4 regions of the Spiribacter insolitus genome follow, and region 3 is predicted to be linked to each of the others. Evidence: predicted binding sites of a transcription regulator. Region 3 holds the regulator's gene; each other region holds the start of a gene.
What was found. The regulator sigma-54, encoded in region 3, starts transcription at its own class of promoters, with help from an activator protein. The targets are predictions, from matches to a motif close to TGGCANGNTNCNTGCTT.
Positions count from the first base shown of each region.

Region 1: a site for sigma-54 is predicted at 1,252-1,268, ahead of fmdA (formamidase). Genes of this name have one in related genera too.
Region 2: a site for sigma-54 is predicted at 1,854-1,870, ahead of urtA (urea ABC transporter substrate-binding protein). Genes of this name have one in related genera too.
Region 4: a site for sigma-54 is predicted at 2,036-2,052, ahead of exaC (acetaldehyde dehydrogenase ExaC). Genes of this name have one in related genera too.

Region 1 covers NZ_JBAKFF010000001.1:1,909,135-1,914,088, forward strand. The annotation lists gene urtA (urea ABC transporter substrate-binding protein) at 1-949, opposite strand, end outside; gene fmdA (formamidase) at 1,314-2,543, shown strand; gene V6X30_RS09650 (FmdB family zinc ribbon protein) at 2,614-2,907, shown strand; gene V6X30_RS09655 (sigma-54-dependent Fis family transcriptional regulator) at 2,913-4,565, shown strand; gene V6X30_RS09660 (biotin--[acetyl-CoA-carboxylase] ligase) at 4,592-4,954, shown strand, end outside.
Region 2 covers NZ_JBAKFF010000001.1:1,469,443-1,474,396, forward strand. The annotation lists gene urtB (urea ABC transporter permease subunit UrtB) at 1-405, opposite strand, end outside; gene urtA (urea ABC transporter substrate-binding protein) at 478-1,794, opposite strand; gene ureG (urease accessory protein UreG) at 1,985-2,611, opposite strand; gene V6X30_RS07405 (urease accessory protein UreF) at 2,637-3,317, opposite strand; gene ureE (urease accessory protein UreE) at 3,310-3,813, opposite strand; gene ureC (urease subunit alpha) at 3,823-4,954, opposite strand, start outside.
Region 3 covers NZ_JBAKFF010000001.1:140,207-145,160, forward strand. The annotation lists gene V6X30_RS00725 (PTS sugar transporter subunit IIA) at 1-287, opposite strand, end outside; gene rapZ (RNase adapter RapZ) at 284-1,132, opposite strand; gene V6X30_RS00735 (HPr kinase/phosphorylase) at 1,123-1,593, opposite strand; gene V6X30_RS00740 (PTS sugar transporter subunit IIA) at 1,590-2,066, opposite strand; gene hpf (ribosome hibernation-promoting factor, HPF/YfiA family) at 2,072-2,398, opposite strand; gene V6X30_RS00750 (RNA polymerase factor sigma-54) at 2,420-3,880, opposite strand; gene lptB (LPS export ABC transporter ATP-binding protein) at 3,942-4,673, opposite strand; gene lptA (lipopolysaccharide transport periplasmic protein LptA) at 4,670-4,954, opposite strand, start outside.
Region 4 covers NZ_JBAKFF010000001.1:1,017,258-1,022,211, reverse strand. The annotation lists gene V6X30_RS05135 (pyridoxal phosphate-dependent aminotransferase) at 1-31, shown strand, start outside; gene V6X30_RS05130 (DUF779 domain-containing protein) at 28-381, opposite strand; gene exaC (acetaldehyde dehydrogenase ExaC) at 457-1,977, opposite strand; gene V6X30_RS05120 (sigma-54-dependent Fis family transcriptional regulator) at 2,191-4,074, shown strand; gene smc (chromosome segregation protein SMC) at 4,161-4,954, shown strand, end outside.

The sequences.
Region 1 (4,954 bases), 1.8 Mb from region 3:
CTGACCGCTTCCAGATCCAGGGGCCGAGGTAGGCGGCCTGTGTTACATCACCGATCACGCTGTCCTCGCCATGCATCTCCTTGAATGCCTCGACGAATTCCTCGTTGTAAGGATTATCGATGCTCTGGAAATACTTCATCGCGGAGTAGTGGCCTTCCATGTTCGCCGCCCCAATCGCCTTGACCTCATCCTCCGTGACCGAGTTGGTCAGAATGGTCTGGTTCTCGGCGTTGATTCCCGCATTGTTGAGCTGTGACCAGAAAGAGACGTTGCTGTCGCCGGCGATGATGCTGTAGACCACATCCGGCTTGCGCAGCCGAATCTGGTTGATTGCCGAGCGGAAATTGGTATGGCCGAGCGGGAAATACTGCTCAGAGACCACCTCGGCACCCAACACATTCTCAATATGATGCCGGGCGATGGCATGTGAAGTCCGTGGCCAGATGTAATCCGAGCCGATCAGATAGTAGGTCTCCGGGCTTTCCTTCTCGTGTACCCAGTTCAGGCCGGCAATGATCTGCTGAGTGGCCTCCTGTCCCTGGTAGAAGACATTCGGGGATGCTTCGAAGCCTTCATAGAAAGTCGGGTAGTACAGTAGCCCGTTCTGCTGTTCAAATACCGGTAGGACCGCCTTGCGAGAGGCCGAAGTCCAGCACCCGAACACCGCCGCGACGTCTTCGCTCTCCAGCAAACTCGAAGCGCGCTCGGCGAAGGTTGGCCAGTCACTCGCTCCGTCCTCGACAACGGCTTCGATCTGACGCCCGAGAACACCGCCGGACTCGTTGATCTGCTCGATGGCGAGCTGCTCAGCCTCCACCGAGCCGGTCTCACTGATCGCCATCGTGCCGGTGAGTGAGTGCAGGATCCCGACTCTGACCGTGTCATCCGTCACGGCCAGTCCGGTCGTATTGACCTCCGATGTCGGATACTCCTCGTTGGCGGATGCCATGGAGTTCCCCAGAACGCCTGCCGACAGCAGAAGCGCCGCCAAGGCTCGGGACTTTCCAATCGTGTGCATAACATGCTCCTCGCAGGTTTGAAGTGGTGCACTGCGGAATAGAGCAAGAGCCGTGCCAGTGTCCGGAAAGTCGCATGAAGCAGCGACAGCTGCCGCCCAAGCCGACAACTGCAGATGACAAAGCAGACAATGTCAGGCGGCCGCACCCGACAATCTGACAATGTCAGGTCGATGATGCCCATGACTTCGGAGGCAAGCACATGGGATATGGGGTTCGGCGCGAGAGGATTGTCTGGCATGCATCCTGCAAACGGGTGAGGCGCAGTAACAATTCATCCGCAAGAGGAGCAGACAGATGGTTGCAAAGAGAATCCCGGTGGACCTCTCTAAAGCGCCCGAAGAACAGGACACGATTCATAACCGTTGGCATCCTGACATCCCGATGATCGAGATGGTGGAGCCCGGCGATGAGGTCATGCTCGAGTGTATGGACTGGACCGGTGGGCAGATCGAGAATAATGATTCGGCCGCTGACGTGCGCGATGTCGATCTCACCAAGGTCCATTACCTGACTGGCCCGATCGGCGTTAAAGGTGCCGAGCCCGGGGACTTGCTGGTGGTTGACATTCTCGATATCGGCGCCTTTGAGGAAGAGCAGTGGGGTTTCAACGGCATGTTCGCCTACGAGAATGGCGGCGGCTTCCTGACTGATCTTTACCCGGAAGCACGTAAGTCGATCTGGGACTTCCACGGCATTAATGCTTCATCCCGTCATGTCCCAGGTGTGAGCTTCGCCGGCATCATGCACCCTGGGTTGATCGGATGTCTGCCTTCGCGGGAACTGCTCTCGGAGTGGAACAAGCGCGAGCAGGCGCTTATCGATACGGATCCCGACCGGACTCCACCGCTTGCGGCGCCGCCATACGCCGATACCGCCCATATGGGACGAATGAAATCGGACGCGGCCCGCGAGGCTGCGACCGAAGCCGCGCGAACGGTCCCGCCACGGGAGCATGGCGGCAATTGCGACATCAAGGATCTCACCAAGGGTTCCCGGGTCTTCTTCCCGGTTTATGTTCCTGAAGCGGGTCTCTCCATGGGCGATCTGCATTTCTCCCAGGGCGATGGTGAGATCACCTTCTGTGGCGCTATCGAGATGGCCGGCTGGATCAAGATTCGCGTCAACCTGATCAAGGATGGCGTGAAGAAGTATGCGGTGCGGAATCCCATCTTCCAGCCGAGCGCTCTGCAGCCGGACTATAAGCAGCACCTCATCTTCGAAGGAATCTCGGTGACGGACTCCGGCGAGCAGCGTTATCTGGATGCGCATCTGGCCTACCGCCAGGCCTGTGTGAACGCCATTGAGTATCTCAAGCAGTTCGGATACACCGGCGCCCAGGCCTATGCGATTCTTGGCACGGCGCCTGTACAGGGGCATATCAGCGGCATTGTGGATATTCCCAATGCCTGTGCCACGCTGTTCCTGCCGACGGAAATCTTCGACTTCGATATCAACCCCAGCACAGAGGGGCCGAAGATGATGGTCTCGGCCGACGAGATTCCCACGGCGATCTGGGACAAGTGAGGGCCGCGGGGTCGGCTGCATTGCCGATCCCGCATCCCGGTCGTCATGATCAATACGGGAGAATTATGTGATGCCCCTCTACACCTACCGATGCAGCAACTGCGGTCCGTTCGACGCCCTCGTTGCCCTTGCCGATGCCGATAGGGCGCAGTTTTGCGAGGACTGTGGCGAGCTGGGTGAAAGGATCATTACGCCGGCGCGCCTGTCAGTGCTCTCGGAGGGCCGGCGACGCGCGCATGAGGTCAACGAGAAAAGTCGACATGCTCCCTCATGCCGCTGCTGCTCCGGGCCCAAAAAACAGCGTGAGGCAACCACTCAGCCGCGCAGCCAGGGTGGCAAACGTCCCTGGATGCTTGGCCACTGACTGTGATGAACGAGCCACTGAGTACACCGAGTATCCGCGAGGAGCTCGTCACCATCATCGAGATGTCGAAGTTGTTGGAAAAGCCCCTGGATCCGGGGCATACGATCCAGGGTATTCTCCGGCTCCTCTCCCAGCTCTGCGGTCTCAACTGCGGCCGTGTATCACTTCCCAACGAGGTCACCGGCGTCGTGGAGGTCAAATACCACTACGGCCTTTGGGGGGAGGATGTCACTCGTGGCCGCTACGATGTCGGTGCCAACGAGGGAGTGACTGGCCGTGTCATGCGCACGGGCGTGACCGGTCTGGTACCCGATGTCAGCGACGATCCCGTATTCGTGCAGCGGATTGCCGAGAAGGCTGGCGTAGCAAGCGATGCCAGGCTGGCGTTTATTGCGGTACCCATCATGGAATCGGGCACACCCATTGGCGTGCTGTCCGCGCAGCGCGAGGCCTCCCAGGACCGTTCATTCAATTTTGATATCAGTCTGTTGCGCGTAGCCAGCGCGATGATCGGACAGGTCCTTCGTATCGATTCCTTCGTCGCCGAGCAGACACACAATCTGCGGCAGGAAAACCAATCCCTCAAAAATACGCTCACCGCCGGCGAAATGGTGAATAACAGCGTCGCCCACGGCATTATCGGAACCAGTCCGGCGCTTTTCGAGGCGGTTAAGCAGGCTAACCAAGTAGCGGACACCGACGCGCCGGTCCTGCTGAAGGGGGAATCGGGTACCGGCAAGGAAAAGTTCGCCCGCATGATTCACCAGCAGAGCAGCCGTCGGGAGCAGCCATTCATTTCCATCAACTGTTCGGCGGTACCGATGGAGCTGCAGGAGGCTGAACTGTTCGGCTACCGCAAAGGCAGCTTCTCCGGGGCCACGGCCTCAAAAGCCGGCAAGGTTCAGCTCGCGGATGGCGGGACACTTTTTCTGGATGAGATCGGCGACATGCCGTTGACGCTCCAGGCCAAGCTGCTTCGTACCATTCAGGAGAAGAGGGTGGATCCAATCGGTGCCACCGAGAGTGAGAGCGTGGATTTCCGGCTGATTTGCGCCACCCACGCGCCTTTGGCCGAGATGGTCAACCAAGGGGCGTTCCGGCTGGATCTGTTCTACCGGATTAATGTGGTGCCCATTGAGCTTCCGGTGCTTCGTAACCGTGATGGCGATATTCGCCGGATCGCGTTACATCACCTCAATGAGCTCAACCATGCCTATGACCGTAATGCAGTGCTCTCGCACGATGCGCTTGCCCTGCTTGAGGAATATGCATGGCCCGGCAACGTCCGGCAGCTGGTCAATGTTCTGGAGCGGGCAACGGTTATGACCGCGTCGGGTACGATTGACGCTGGGCTTATACGCTACATCCTCGGCAACGAATCCGCCGTTCAGGTGCCCGGTGCGGTTGCCGCGGACGAGAAAGACGGATGGTCGGCATCCGATCTCTCTCAGATTGGGGAGCAGGTCGCTGCCACCAGGGCTGATTCAGGTATTCGGCGGTATGAATGGGTGCGTCAGGAGGAGGCCCGTGCCATCCGAGACGCCCTCGCACAGACCAGCGGGAATCGGACTAAGGCTGCCGAGATGCTCAACTTAACCGTAAGGCAACTCCGATACAGGATAAGCAAACTCGATCTTGACAAGCGAGCAGCTGGATAACGCGGGAGGGAGTGGGGGAGAGGGTCATGGATAGGGAGATCATCAGCCGGGCACTGCAGGGGCATGGCGGGGCGTTATCCCTGCATCTGCTGGACGTCGTTGACAGCACCAACCGCTGGCTATTGGACCGACCGGATCAGACTTATAGTCTGGTTATCGCGCGGCGGCAGACCGCGGGCGTAGGCCGATTGGGCCGAACCTGGGAATCGCCGCCTGGTGGGCTTTACATGAGTCTGGCCTGGACATACGCCGACACCATGACCGCCCCCGGCGCGCTCTCGCTGAGTGTGGCGGTAGGGCTCGCCGAATTGATCACCTCCATGGGAGCGGCCGACATTCAGGTAAAATGGCCCAATGACCTTGTGGATGGTTCGGGCAACAAACTTGGT
Region 2 (4,954 bases), 1.3 Mb from region 3:
CAGACCGCTGCGGGCCAGCAGGTCCCGGACTTCACCGCGAATCGCGTTATTGATCACGACCCGACGCACCTCGTACTGGGTGGCGGAGCCGGCCGCCTCTCCGGTGACCGGGTCGGTGAGCGCGAACCCCTCATCAGTCGCCTCCGCGAGCACCACGTCACCCTCGATCACCCGAAAGTAGAGGCTGCTGTCGAGCAGCGCCTGGAGAATGGTCGTCGCCCGTGGGTGGCCGCTCCCGGCAATCGCCCTCGCGGCGGCCGCCTTGTCATCGAAGCTACGCGCATTCAGCGCGGCGACCTGTTCGGCAAACGCCGCATCGTCAGATTGGGCCTGAGCGGTTGCGCAGACCGTGACCGCCAGAAACAGGCCGACAAGAAGCTGCCAGTAGCCCGGGTTTCGTTGCATGATTCCTTATCCTGAAAGGCATGCCCCGCCGGCCGACGGGGCATGCGTTCGCATCGAATCAGACTGGTCGGCTCAGTCGCCGTAGTCCTGACCGGAGCACTCACCGCTCTCGACGTTGTAGTTGCCGCAAAGCAGTGGCTCACGCCAGCTGGCGATGATGTTGGCGCTCTCCGGCAGATAGTCGGACCAGGCATCGCCCGCCACCTCGCCGGCCGTCTCCCAGACCACCGCGAACTGGCCATCGGGCTGGATCTCGCCGATCATGACCGGCTTGGTGACATGATGGTTGGGCATCATCGTGGCAAAACCGCCGGTCAGGTTCGGCACCGTCACGCCGATGATCGCCTCCTTGACCGCGTCCACGTCCGTGGTGCCGGCCCGGCGCACCGCCTCGACCCACATGTTGAAGCCGATGTAATGGGCTTCCATCGGGTCGTTGGTCACGGCGCTGGTGTCACCCTTGAACTCGTGCCACGCCTGGATGAACTCGAGGTTCTCGCGGGTCGGCGCACTCATGAAGTAGTTCCAGGCGGCCAGGTGCCCCACCAGCGGCTCGGCATCGATGCCGGCGAGCTCCTGCTCACCCACCGAGAAGGCCACCACGGGGATATCCGACGCCGACACACCCTGATTCCCGAGCTCGGTGTAGAACGGCACGTTGGCGTCGCCGTTGATCGTCGAGACGACAGCGGTCTTCTTGCCCTGGCTGCCGAATTCGCGGACCTCGGAGACGATGCTCTGCCAGTCGGAGTGCCCGAACGGCGTGTAGTTGATCATGATGTCCTCGGCGGCCACCCCGTGATCCATGAGGTACTGCTCGAGGATCTTGTTGGTGGTGCGCGGGTAGACATAATCGGTGCCGAGCAGGGCCCAGCGCTCCACCCCGACCTCGTCCATGAGGTAGTCCACCGCGGGGATGGCCTGCTGGTTGGGGGCCGCCCCGAGATAGAACACATTCTCGGACGACTCCTCACCCTCGTACTGCACCGGATAGAAGAGCAGCCCGTTGAGCTCCTCGAACACCGGCAGTACCGACTTGCGGGATACCGACGTCCAGGTGCCGAAAACCACGTCGACTTCATCATCCTCAAGCAGCTGACGGGCCTGCTCGGCGAAGCGCGGCCAGTCCGATGCCGGATCGACCACCACGGTCTCGAGTTCACGCCCGAGGAGGCCGCCCTCCTCGTTCTGCTCCTCGACGAGCATTTCGATGGTTTCCTTAAGCGCCGTCTCGCTGATCGCCATGGTGCCGGAGAGCGAGTGCAGCACACCGACCTTGATCGGGTCGTCCTGCGCGATCGCGTTACCACCGACCAGACCGCTCAGCGCCAGTGCCCCGGCTGCGGCCGACGTCACCACCCGGCGACGTAGCATACTCAGTTTCATCATTATTAACCCCCTGTGAGTGGAAGATTCGGGCCGCCGCTTTGCCGGCCCCCACTGCGGCTTTGCAGCATGCATGCCAACTCCCGAGAACCCAGTGCCATGTGCGATCGGCATGGTTGCGAAGAGAACGGCATCGGCCACGCTTCCCTTTACTGGTGCAATGCACCGCACCCCAGCACAAATCGGGTGCAGCTCAGGCCACTGCTGCGTTCAGCATTCCTTCACGCAGAATGAAATCGATGACGGCCTCCACCCCTTCGCCACCGACAATGCTGGTCATGAGAAACGGCGCCTCGCCCCGCATGCGACGGCTGTCCCGGTCCATGACGTCAAGGGACGCCCCCACCTGGGGCGCCAGGTCGGTCTTGTTGATCACCAGCAGATCCGAGCGCGTGATCCCCGGTCCGCCCTTGCGGGGAATCTTGTCGCCCGCGGAGACATCGATGACATAGATCGTCAGATCGGAGAGCTCCGGCGAGAAGGTGGCCGAGAGGTTGTCGCCACCACTCTCGATGAATACCACGTCGAGATCCGGAAACTGCTGCTGGAGATCTGCGACAGCGGTGAGGTTCATGGAGGCATCCTCACGAATGGCGGTGTGCGGGCAACCGCCCGTCTCCACGCCAACGATTCGCCCGGCGGGGAGGGCTTCATGGCGGGCGAGAAACTCCGCGTCCTCGCGCGTGTAGATGTCATTGGTCACGACGGCGATGGACAGGCGGTCGCGCAAGGCCTGGCAGAGCGCGAGCGTCAAGGCCGTCTTGCCCGAACCGACTGGCCCACCGATCCCTACGCGCAGCGGTGATGCGTGCTGTGTCATGGCTTGAAGCTCCGTATTCAGTGATTCAACTGCGGAAAAGTCGCGTGTACTGGGTCTCGTGCCAGCTGCTGGCCATTGCGAGGCCGGGTGTGGTGGCACCGATCTCCTCATCGGGCAGGGCAGCGGCTGCATTGACGGCGGCCGGGATGGCTTCGGAGATGCTGGCGAGTGCCCGCTGACCATCGCTCTGCCCCAACGGAATCAGCTTGACCGCCGCGGCCACCTGGTTCTCGCACCAGGCCCAGGCATAACCCCGACAGGCCGCATCGACCGGGATATCCCAGGCGTGCGCAGCCAGGGCGAAGGCGGTCGCGAGGCTGACGGCGTTGCCACGGTCGAGCACCGCTGCCGCTTCGACGCCAAGGCTGTCCAGCAGGCGCGCCAGCGCCCGACCGATATGGACATCCTCGGACCGCAATTCGGCGCTCTCCCGGGACGCCAGCAGGCGGGCGGTCCAGATCGCCACAGCACCGTGATCGTCGCGCGCCCAGGCCCGATGAAGGCGGCGCAGGATCGGCAGGTCCAGGCCGGCGAGTCCCGCCTCGAGCTGTCCGGCCACCCAATGCTGCAGGCTGTCGGCGTCGTTCACCCAACCCGACTCGATCGCGGTCTCCAGACCCGCCGAATAGGCATAGGCGCCCACCGGCAGCGCCGGGCTGATGAGCTGCCAGAGCCGCAGCTCTGCCATAACCGACACATCAGTCATGAGCGGTCACGCCTGCATGGCCATGCTCGTGGCTGTGGCCGTGGCCGTGGCCGTGCCCATGGCCCGAACCGTAGGCGCCGGATTCCGGCTGAAAGGGCGCATCCTCGTGCGTCACGAACAGACCCAGACCCATGACCATCTCGTCCAGCACATGATCACGCCGATAGCGCAGCCAGCCCGCCCCGATTTCCAGGGGCATATGCCGATTGCCCAGATGATAGGCCGCCCGTACCAGCTGCCAGGGATCATCATCGCGCACCGTGCTGACCGGCTCGGGTGCGGCCTCGATGCGAACCACTCGACCCTCGGCGTCGGCAAGCCCTTCGCCATGGCGAAGGGCGGGACCGCCGCGGGGCAGCATCACGCCGGCATCACGGCCATCGGTCAGCGTGGCACGAAACCGCGCGCGTTCACGCTGGGCGATGGTCAGCACCAGGATCCCCTCGATGGGCGTGCCCTCCGTCAACGCATCGAGGCGCGTTTCAAGCTGCAGCATGTCCACCCCCTAGAAAAGGAAATAACGCTGTGCCAGGGGAACGACCTCAGCCGGCTCACAGGTGAGCAGCTCGCCGTCCGCCCTTACCTCGTAGGTCTGCGCATCCACGCTGACCTCCGGCTGCCAGTCATTGAGCTTCATATCCTGCTTGCCCACGCTCCGGCAGCCGGCGACCGCGACGGCCCGCTTGGCCAGTCCCAGGCGCTCGGCAACGCCCGCCTCGACCGCGGCCCGGGAACAGAAGGTCACCGACGTCCGACCCACTGCACCGCCATAGGCGCCGAACATGCCCCGGTAGTGCACCGGCTGCGGCGTTGGAATCGATGCATTGGGATCGCCCATGGGCGCCGCCGCAATCAGTCCGCCCTTGACGATGACGCCGGGTTTGGCGCCGAAGAAGGCCGGCTTCCAGAGCACCAGATCGGCCAGCTTGCCCTCCTCGACGGAGCCCACCTCGTGCGAGATGCCATGGGCGATGGCGGGGTTGATCGTGTACTTGGCCACAAAGCGCCGGGCCCGGACGTTGTCGTTGCGATCGTTATCCTCGCCGAGGGGGCCGAACTGCACCTTCATCTTGTGTGCGGTCTGCCAGGTCCGGGAGATGACTTCGCCAACCCGGCCCATCGCCTGGGAATCGGATGCGATCATCGAGAACGCCCCGCGATCGTGGAAAATATCCTCGGCGGCAATCGTCTCGCGGCGAATACGCGACTCGGCGAACGCCACGTCCTCGGGAATCGCCGGATCGAGGTGATGGCAGACCATGAGCATGTCGAGATGCTCGTCGATGGTGTTGCGGGTGTAGGGGCGCGTGGGGTTGGTGGATGACGGCAGGACATTGCTCTCGCCGCAGGCCCGGATGATGTCCGGGGCGTGCCCACCACCCGCACCCTCGGTGTGATAGGTGTGGATCGTCCGTCCCTTGAACGCGGCGATGGTATCCTCGACAAATCCCGACTCGTTCAACGTGTCGGTATGGATGGCCACCTGGATATCATGCTCGTCGGCCACCGTGAGCGCGTTGTCGATCGCCGCGGGCGTGGTTCCCCAATCCTCGTGGAGCTTGAGCCCCATGGCGCCGGCCGCGATCTGCTCATGCAGGGAATCCGGCAGACTCGCATTGCCCTTGCCCATGAACCCC
Region 3 (4,954 bases):
GGCAGGTTGAGGCCGGTGATGACCGGGTAGCCCCGGGCACGGCCGAGGGTGACCGCCAGATTGCCTGGAGTGGCTCCATAGGCATCGGTCAGGATGACCACGCCATCACCCTGGTCGAGCCGGTCGGCGAGGGCATCGGCGCGGCCATGCGCGGCCTCCGGCGATTCCGCGTCCTGTGGGCTGAGCGCTGCCGTCTCCAGCGGCAGGCGGCCGAGGATGGCCTCGGCGGTTTCCTGCAATGCCGCCCCAACGCCGGGATGAGTGATCAGCAGCAGGCCGGCGCTCACGGCAGCTCCCGGTGCCGGACCGTGACCGCGACATCATGCTGGCGCAGATTCGCCGCCAGCGCCTCGACCAGATAGACCGACCGGTGCTGTCCCCCGGTGCAGCCGATGGCGACGGTGAGGTAGCTGCGGTTCTCCGCCTCGAAAACCGGCAGCCAGTCCTCCATGAAATCGCTGATCTGGCGCCGGTAGCGGGCGACCAGCGGCGTCGCATCGAGGAAGTCGATGACCGGCTGGTCGCGTCCGGTCAGTGGCCGGAGTGCCGGCTGCCAGTGCGGGTTGGGCAGGCAACGGCTGTCGAACACGAAGTCGGCATCCGTGGGAGTGCCATGTTTATAGCCGAACGACTCCAGCTGGACGGACAGATGCGTCCTCGACTGGGTGAGCCGCGCACGAATGATGCCGCGCAGCTCGTGCAGCGTGGTACGGGTCGTATCCACGGTGAGGTCGGCCCGCTCGTGCAGCGGCATGAGCCGTTCCCGCTCGCCCTGGATGGCCTCGGCCAGCGGCAGATCGGGACCGCTCAGCGGATGGCGACGGCGGGTCTCGGAGAAGCGCTTGAGCAGGGTGGGGTCGTCTGCGTCGAGAAACACGATCTCGGCATCCAGCCCCTGCTCGCGGAGGCTGTCGAGAATGCTGGGGAACTGCGCCAGCGAGGCGGGCCGGTTACGCGCATCGATACCGACGGCATAGCTTTCCTCGCCGCCGGTATCGGCGATATGTCGGCCAAAGGCATCGAGCAGGTCCACCGGCAGATTGTCGATGCAGTAGAACCCTGAGTCTTCCAGCGTCGCGAGGGCGACACTCTTGCCCGATCCGGACAGGCCGCTGACGATGATCAGCCGCATGTCAGCGGCTCCGGGCGTGGCGATGCGGTTGGGCTGCCCGCGGCGATCACTTCCAGCAGGGCCGCAAGCGGCCGTCCGGGAGCGAGCGCCATGCGGGGACAGCGTGCCCCGTGGATGCGGGTTGACTGCCAATCAGCCTCGGCCGTCACTGACCGCGGCTCATCAACGAGATCAACGACCCGGTCAATGGGTGCCGACGGGGCGACCGCCCCGCGGCCGAAACACTGCACGACATCGATCAGTCCCGGGCCGCGCAGGCAAAGAAGCCCGGCGCCGGCCGCCGGCGCGCGGCCCACGAGCCCACCGTCCTCGTGGCGGATATCAACGGCATCGTCCGCCACCAGCCGATGCCCGGCATGGATCAGCGCCAGCGCTGTATCGCTCTTGCCACTGCCGGCCGGCCCGCGCAACAGAATACCGACCCCGCCGACGAGGACCAGCGTGCCGGGCGACAGGCTCATTCGTCGGGTGCTCCGCTGCGCCAGCCGCAGACGCTTTCGTAGAGGTCCTGGTCGGTCTCGCAGGCGCGCAGCCGCGCGCACAATGCCTCGTCCCGGAACATCTCCGCCAGCCGCGATAGGATGCGCAGATGCTCATCGTTGCTGTGCTCGGGCACCAGTAGCGCGAACAACAGATCCACGGGCCGCCGGTCAGCGGCGTCGAAGTCGATGGGCTCATCGAGCCGGATCAGTGCCGCCCGCGGCTGGTCAATGTCGGGGCTGCGGGTATGCGGCAGCGCGACGCCGCGACCGAGCCCCGTGCTGCCGAGCCGCTCACGCACGATCAGACCCTCGAAGATGCTACGGCTGATGTCCGGGTCGGCATCGGTGTCGGCCATCAGCTGCTCGCTGAGACGTTCCAGCGCGCGCTTCTTGCTGGTGACCGTGACGCCGCAGCGTGTCCGGGCCGCCGTGAGCAGTGTCGAAAGATCCATGGCGATCAGGGTTCCAGTGTTGGTCCGACCCGGCCTTCCTCGCGGTGATGATCAGTGCGCTTCTCCTTGTGCTTGACCACCTGGCGGTCGAGTTTGTCGATCAGGGCATCAATGGCGGCGTACATTTCCTCCGACGTCGCCTCGGCAAACAGTCGGGCCCCGCTCACGGCGAGCGTGGCCTCGGCCTTCCGGGTGTTTTTCTCCACGGTCAGGATGACGTGGACGTCGACCACGTTATCGAAGTGGCGCTCGAGCCGCTGGAATTTCTCGTCGACATAGCCGCGGAGTGCGTCGGTAACGTCGACATGATGGCCGGTGACGTCGATTTTCATGGTCTCTCCTTTTTTGTCGAATCAGACCAGGCGTTTACGGTCCGTTGACGAGGCAATGCCCATAACCTCGCGATACTTGGCCACGGTACGCCGGGCAACGTTGATTCCCTCCTCCCGGAGGATGTCGGTCAGCCGTGAGTCGCTGAGCGGCCGGGCTGGATCCTCGGCGGCCACCAGCCGCCGGATCCGTGCTCGAATGGCCGTGGCCGAGCACTCGCCGCCATCGGCGGTGGGGACATGACTGGAGAAGAAATGCTTGAACTCCAGTGTGCCCTGCGGCGTGCGCATGTACTTGCGGGAAGTAATGCGGGAGACCGTGGATTCGTGCATGTCGATGGCCTCCGCCACCTCACGCAGTACCAGTGGCTGCATGGCCTCCTCGCCGTGTTCCAGAAACCCCTGCTGGCGTTCGACGATGCACTCGGCGACCTTCTGCAGGGTCTCGCTACGGGACTGCAGGCTCTTGATCAGCCAGCGTGCCTCCTGCAGGTGCTGGCGCAGGAGGCTGTTGTCGGCGCTCGTGTCGCCCCGCCGCACCAGGCTGGCATAGTAGTCGTTGACACGGATTCGCGGCGACGCGTCGGGGTTGACCTCGACTTCCCAGCGCCCATTGATCCGATGAACGAAGCAGTCGGGGATCACATATTCGGTCCGCGTTTCGCCAAAGCCTGATCCGGGATGTGGATCGAGCTGCTGGATGAGCGACAGAACGCCGGTCAACGTCTCTTCATCGATGCCCAACCGGCGACGCAGCGTGGCATGCTGCCCGGGGCCAAGCAGTCTCAGGTCCTCGGCAATGGCCAGACGGGCCAGCTCCCGGTGCGGTGTATCTTCGGGCAGGGCATCGATCTGCAGGCGCAGGGCCTCCCGGGCATCGCCGGCGGCGACGCCCACTGGATCCATATGCTGGATGACGGCGATGACGGCCCGGATGTCATCCTGCTCGATGTCGTCGTCGGCCAGTGCCTCGCACAGTTCTTCGGATGACTCCGTCAGGTGGCCCTGCTGGTCGAGGGCGTCGATCACGGCCTCGGCAATCCGCCGATCCCGGTCGCTGAGACTCGACATTTCCACCTGCCAGTGCAGGTGATCACGCAGTGAGGCCTCCGGACCCGCCTGGTTGTCCAGCAGGCTGTCGCGACGTGCCGGATCCGGCGCGCTGGGGGTGGCCGCGCCGGCGGCCGGATCGTCCCAGCGCTCATCGACCGGCATATCCTCGCCGAGCCGGGAGGCGTCGGCGGCACTCGATCCCAGTGGCGCTTCCGAGGGATCAATGGTGGACTGTTCCGCCATGTTTGTCTCATCACCCGAGCCCGCGGTCTCGGCCTCTTCCTCGGCCTCGAGCATGACGTTGGATTCAAGCGCGTCGCGGATCTCCAGGCTGAGTTCGGCCGCTGGCAGCTGCAGCAGACGGATGGCCTGCTGGAGTTGCGGCGTCATGGTCAGTTGCTGGCTGACCCGGAGTTCCAGGGATTGCTTCATCGTCACCCGTGCCCTTTAGTGGTGTTCCAGAGTAACGCTGCCCATGGATCCCTCGCCAGTACTAGAGGCGGAAGTCTTCACCGAGGTAGACCGCACGCACCTCGGGGTTCTCGAGCACGGCCGTGGCATTGCCCTCCGCAATGACCCGGCCGGCGCTGAGAATGCTGGCCCGGTCGACCAGGGCGAGGGTCTCGCGGACGTTATGATCGGTGATCAATACGCCGATGCCACGCTCGGAGAGGTGGCGCACGATGGATTTGATGTCACCCACGGAGATCGGGTCGACCCCGGCGAACGGCTCGTCCAGCAGGATGAAGCGCGGATCGGCGGCCAGGGCCCGGGCGATTTCCAGGCGGCGCCGCTCGCCACCGGACAGGCTGATGCCGGTCTGATCCCGCAGATGGGCGATGTTGAATTCGTCCATGAGCGCGCTGGCCTGCTCTTCGCGCTCCGTGCGGGCCAGGTCGCGGCGGGTCTCGAGCACGGCCAGCAGGTTGTCGATGACTGACAGGCGCCGGAAGACCGACGCCTCCTGGGGAAGATAGCCGATGCCCATCCGCGCCCGGGCGTGCATGGGGAGTGTGGTGATGTCGGCGCCATCCAGATGAATCTGGCCACCATCGGCGCGGATCAGGCCGACGATCATGTAGAAGCTGGTGGTCTTGCCGGCGCCGTTGGGCCCCAGCAGCCCGACGATCTCGCCGCTGTCCAGCCCGATAGAGACGTCATCCACCACCCGACGGCCGCGGTAGGCCTTCATAAGGCCAGTGGCGCGGAGTTCGCTGCCGCTCATTGATCCCCTTCCGGTGCCGGCAGCACGCGGACGTTCACGCGCCCGTCGCCGTCACCGTCGCCATCGGCAACGGTCCGGTTTTCGGCGGGGTAGTGGGTGATCGTCTGCCCGGTGACCGTGTTGTCGCCCTGGCGAAGCTCGCCGCCCTCGAGCAGGACCAGTCGCTCCGGCCCGCGGGCGTAATACTCCATGCGGGGGGCCTCGGCGCGTCGTGGCGCCGCATCCGGCAGCGTCTCGCGGTAGGTGGCGGGTGTCCCCTCGACCACGACCCGTTCCAGTTG
Region 4 (4,954 bases), 880 kb from region 3:
CATCCGCGCCTTCTTTGCCGCCGGCAGCTAGCGCGAAGCGGGCACGCCACACACCTCGGAGCGGGTCAGGAAGCGTTTGCCCTCGGGCGCCTCCAGCGAGAAGCCCGAGCCTCTTCCCTCGACGACATCGATGATCAGGTTGGTGTGGGCCCATAGTTCATACTGATCGCCGCCGATGTAGAACGGCTCACCGGCAATGTCACCCAGGTGAACGTCCCGGGCGCCAATGCGAAATTCATCGCGGGGGTAGCACATCGGCGCACTGCCGTCACAGCAGCCGCCCGACTGGTGAAAGACCAGCGGGCCGTGGCGTTGCCGCAGCTCCCTGACCAGCGCTTCCGCAGCCGGTGTGGCGCTGACCTTGGCTTCTTTTTCCACCATGAGACTCTCCTCCGACTGTTGAGCAGACGCCGGCCGCTTGTCGCGGCCGACGCCTTATCCTAGCGCGTGCAGAACTCAGAACAGCCCCATCGGTGCCTCGCTGTAGCTGACCAGCAGGTTCTTGGTCTGCTGGTAGTGCGCCAGCATCATGAGGTGGTTCTCGCGGCCGATACCCGAGTGCTTGTAACCGCCAAACGCGGCATGCGCCGGGTAGAGGTGGTAGCAGTTGGTCCAGACGCGACCGGCCTGGATGCCGCGGCCCATGCGGTAGGTGGTATGCGCGCTGCGCGACCAGACCCCGGCGCCCAGGCCGTAGAGCGTGTCATTGGCGATCGCCAGTGCATCATCCATGTCGCTGAAGTCGGTGACCGAGACGACCGGCCCGAAGATCTCCTCCTGGAAGACCCGCATGCGGTTGTGGCCCTCGAAAACCGTGGGCTGGACATAGAACCCGCCTGCCAGATCACCCTCCGGGTGAAGCTGCTCGCCACCGGCCAGCACCTTCGCGCCCTCCTGCTTACCGATATCGAGGTAGGCGAGGATTTTCTCGAGCTGATCACGCGACGCCTGAGCGCCCACCATCGTGTCGGTGTCAAGCGGATTGCCGGTCTTGATACGGCTGACGCGATCAAGGGCGGCGTCCATGAAATCGCCGTAGAACGATTTCTGTACGAGCGCCCGCGACGGGCAGGTGCAGACCTCGCCCTGGTTAAGGGCGAACATGGCAAAGCCCTCGAGCGACTTCTCCCGGAAGCCGTCGTCCGCGGCAAAGCAGTCCTCGAAGAAGACGTTGGGCGACTTACCGCCCAGCTCCAGGGTGACCGGGATCAGGTTCTCCGAGGCGTACTGCATGATCAGCCGCCCGGTGGTGGTCTCGCCGGTGAACGCGACCTTGGCGATGCGCGGATTCGAGGCCAGGGCCTTGCCTGCCTCGGCGCCGAAGCCGTTGACCACGTTGAGTACGCCGGCCGGCAGCAGATCGGCGATCATCTCCACCAGCAGCAGGATGCTGGCCGGTGTCTGTTCGGCGGGCTTCAAAACGATGCAGTTGCCAGCGGCGAGCGCCGGTGCGATTTTCCAGGTCGCCATGAGGATCGGGAAGTTCCAGGGGATGATCTGCCCGACCACGCCCAGTGGCTCATGGATATGATAGGCCACGGTGTCGTTGTCCAGCTCGCCGAGCGTGCCTTCCTGGGCGCGGATCACGCCAGCGAAGTAGCGGAAGTGATCAATGGCTAGCGGGATGTCGGCGGCCAGCGTTTCACGCACAGGCTTGCCATTTTCCCAGGCTTCGGCGACCGCGATTTTCTCGAGATTCTCCTCCATGCGATCAGCGATGCGGTTGAGAATGACCGCGCGCTCAGCGACCGGCGTTTTTCCCCAGGCGTCCTTGGCGGCGTGGGCGGCGTCCAGGGCGAGCTCGATGTCGGCGGCCTTGGAGCGGGGGATGCTGCAGAAGGTCTGGCCGGTGACCGGTGTGGGGTTCTCGAAGTACTCGCCATCCACCGGGGCCTTCCACTCGCCACCGATGAAGTTGCCGTACTGGGTCTTGAAGCTGACGATGGCGTCACTGCTACCGGGATTTGCGTAGATCATGCTCTCTCCTCCGTTGTTCGTGTTGTCGCACCGATGAATGGGCCGACACCCTCCGGTATGGCAAGATCCGGGCCAGCATGGCCTGCCAACGCGCCTACCCTTGTCATGAGCGTTTTTTGGGGCGATGCTGATCAGTAAGCGGACCGCCAGAGTCCGCCGGCCAATGTGCCGGGTTGAGACAACCTGTCGCAGAATGCGACAGAGGAGGAGGCCATGGATGATCGGCCATTGAGCGGCCGTGATGAGTTGGTGGATGTCCGACGCCAGCTGCTGGCGGGCGACCTGTCGCCGCCCGGTGCCGCCGATGGGGTTGCAGCCTCCTGGCAGCGTGTTCAGCGTGCGGGTCTCTCGCCGGGGCTCTGCGCCGCTGACGCCGTGCTCGATGCCGCCGCCCTGCGACTCGTCCGGGCCGAGAACGAACGGCTCATCGCATTTGCCCTCCCGGAGCTCGAAAACCTTCACCAGCAGATCGCCGGCAGTGGCAGCGCGGTCCTCCTGGCGGATGCCCACGGCGTGATTCTCGAGCGCCAGGGGGATCCGGGCTTCCGCGAGCGCAGCCAGCAGGTGGCGCTCTCGCCCGGCGCGTGCTGGGGCGAGGGGGCGCGTGGCACCAACGCCATCGGCGTTGCCCTGGCCGAAGGCCGCTGTGCCTCCGTTCATGGGCCGGAACACTTTCTTGAGTGCAATACATTCCTGACCTGTGCGGCAACGCCCATCCGTGATCCGGCCGGCGGAATCATCGGACTGCTTGACGTCTCGGGTGATCAGCCGGCGCGTCAGCTGCATGCCCTCGGACTCGTTCGAATGGGTGCCCGGATGATCGAGAACCGGATGCTGGCGGCGGAGTTCCCGGAGGCCATCTATCTGCATTTCCATGCCCGGCCGGAGCTCCTGGGTACTCTCGGCGAGGGCATTGCCGCGGTGGATGGTGACGGTCGGCTGCTCGCGCTGAATGCCGTGGCACGCTCGCATTTCGCCGACCTGGCGCCGGGCACCGGATTCGAGGCCCTGTTCGAGGGATCACTGGAGCACCTCCTGAGGAGTGATTCGATCTCGCAGATGATCCGCACCACGAGTGGCATCACCGTCTGCGTCCGTGTGATCAAGCCCACGCATCACGCCACCGCACATTCTGTTCCTCTGACTGACACGGATCGGGCACGCGACCAGGATCGGTTCAGCGAACTGCATGCCGGCGACCCGGCGGTCGCGGAGACGCTGCAGCGTGCGCATCGCGTATTCGCCCGCGGGATCCCTCTATTGATCGAGGGGGAGACCGGGACCGGTAAGGAGTGGGTCGCACGGGCGCTGCATCAGCGCGGTCCGCGATCCGACGGGCCACTGGTGACGGTGAACTGCGCCGCGATACCCGAGGGGCTCGCGGAGGCGGAGTTGTTCGGTTACGTTCCGGGTGCCTTTACCGGCGCCAGTGCCAGCGGGGCTGACGGCCGTGTCATGGAGGCGAATGGCGGTACGCTGTTTCTCGACGAGATCGGTGATATGCCGCTGGCCCTGCAGACCCGGCTGCTGCGGGTCATCCAGGAGCGCAGCGTCTTGCCGGTGGGCGGGGGCGCGCCGCGCGAAGTGGATTTCTCGCTGATCAGCGCCACGCATTGCGACCTGGCCGCGATGGTCGCCGAGGGGCGCTTTCGCGCCGATCTCTATTACCGTCTCTGCGGTCTGAGAATTCAGCTCCCGCCGCTGCGCTCACGGGCGGATCTGGCGGCGCTGATCGACCGGTTCATTGCAAACGAGGATTCACGGGCGAAGCTGTCGGCGGATGCCCGGGAGAGGTTGCTGGACCACCACTGGCCAGGCAACCTGCGGGAGCTTCACAACGTGCTTCGCACGGCCATCGCACTGCGCGAGCCGGGCCAGCCCGTCAGCGTCGGCGATTTGCCAGAGACCCTGATGGCGGATGCGGCGCCGGCCTCGTTGGCGATCGCGGACGCGTCCGGGGACCTGCGAGCCGCCGAGCGGCGTTGCATGGAGGCGGCGGTGGCAGCCCACGATGGCAATTACAGCGCGGCGGCCCGTGCGCTTGGCATCAGTCGGAGCACCCTCTACCGCCGCCTCGGCCGCGGCGGGGACGGCTAGCGAGGGGCCGCAACACCGCGAGATTTCCCAGTCACGGCCAAAATGGGTATTTTTGACGCTTCAGCGCGGGATGGCCTCAAGCGTCAATGCGGCTCAGCAGAATCCGCCTCAACGGCTTTAAATCGTTTGTCGACTCGACACCGGTGCCGCTTCCCGGCGGCATAACGGCCATCGTCGGCCCCAATGGCTGTGGCAAGTCCAATATTATCGATGCCGTGCGCTGGGTCATGGGAGAGAGCTCGGCGAAGCATCTGCGCGGCGGCTCCATGGCCGACGTCATCTTTACCGGTTCGGGGAGCCGCAAGCCCGTCGGCCAGGCGAGTATCGAGCTGGTCTTCGATAACGCCGACGGCAGCCTCGGCGGCCAGTACGCGGCCTTCGCTGAAATCGCCGTCCGCCGTCAGGTCAACCGCGATGGCCAGTCGGTTTACTACCTCAATGGCAGCCGCTGCCGGCGTCGTGACATTACCGATGTATTCCTCGGCACCGGGCTCGGCCCCAGGAGCTACTCGATTATCGAGCAGGGCACCATCTCCCGGCTGATCGAGGCCAAGCCCGAGGAGCTGCGCGCCTATCTCGAGGAAGCGGCGGGCATCAGTCTTTACAAAGAGCGTCGGCGGGAGACCGAACGGCGCATGCGCGACACCCGTGAGAATCTCGACCGCCTGGAAGACGTCCGGGACGAGGTGAGCCGGCAGCTGGACAAGCTCTCGAGACAGGCGGAAACCGCCGAGCGCTATCGCGAACTCAAGGCCGAGGAGCGCCAGCGCCGTGCCCAGCTCTTGATGCTGCGCATTCGCGGGCTGGAGGCCGAGCGTGCCCGCATCCAGTCCGAGCTCGCAGAGCGCAACACGGCCCTCGAGGCGCGGCTCTCCGAGCA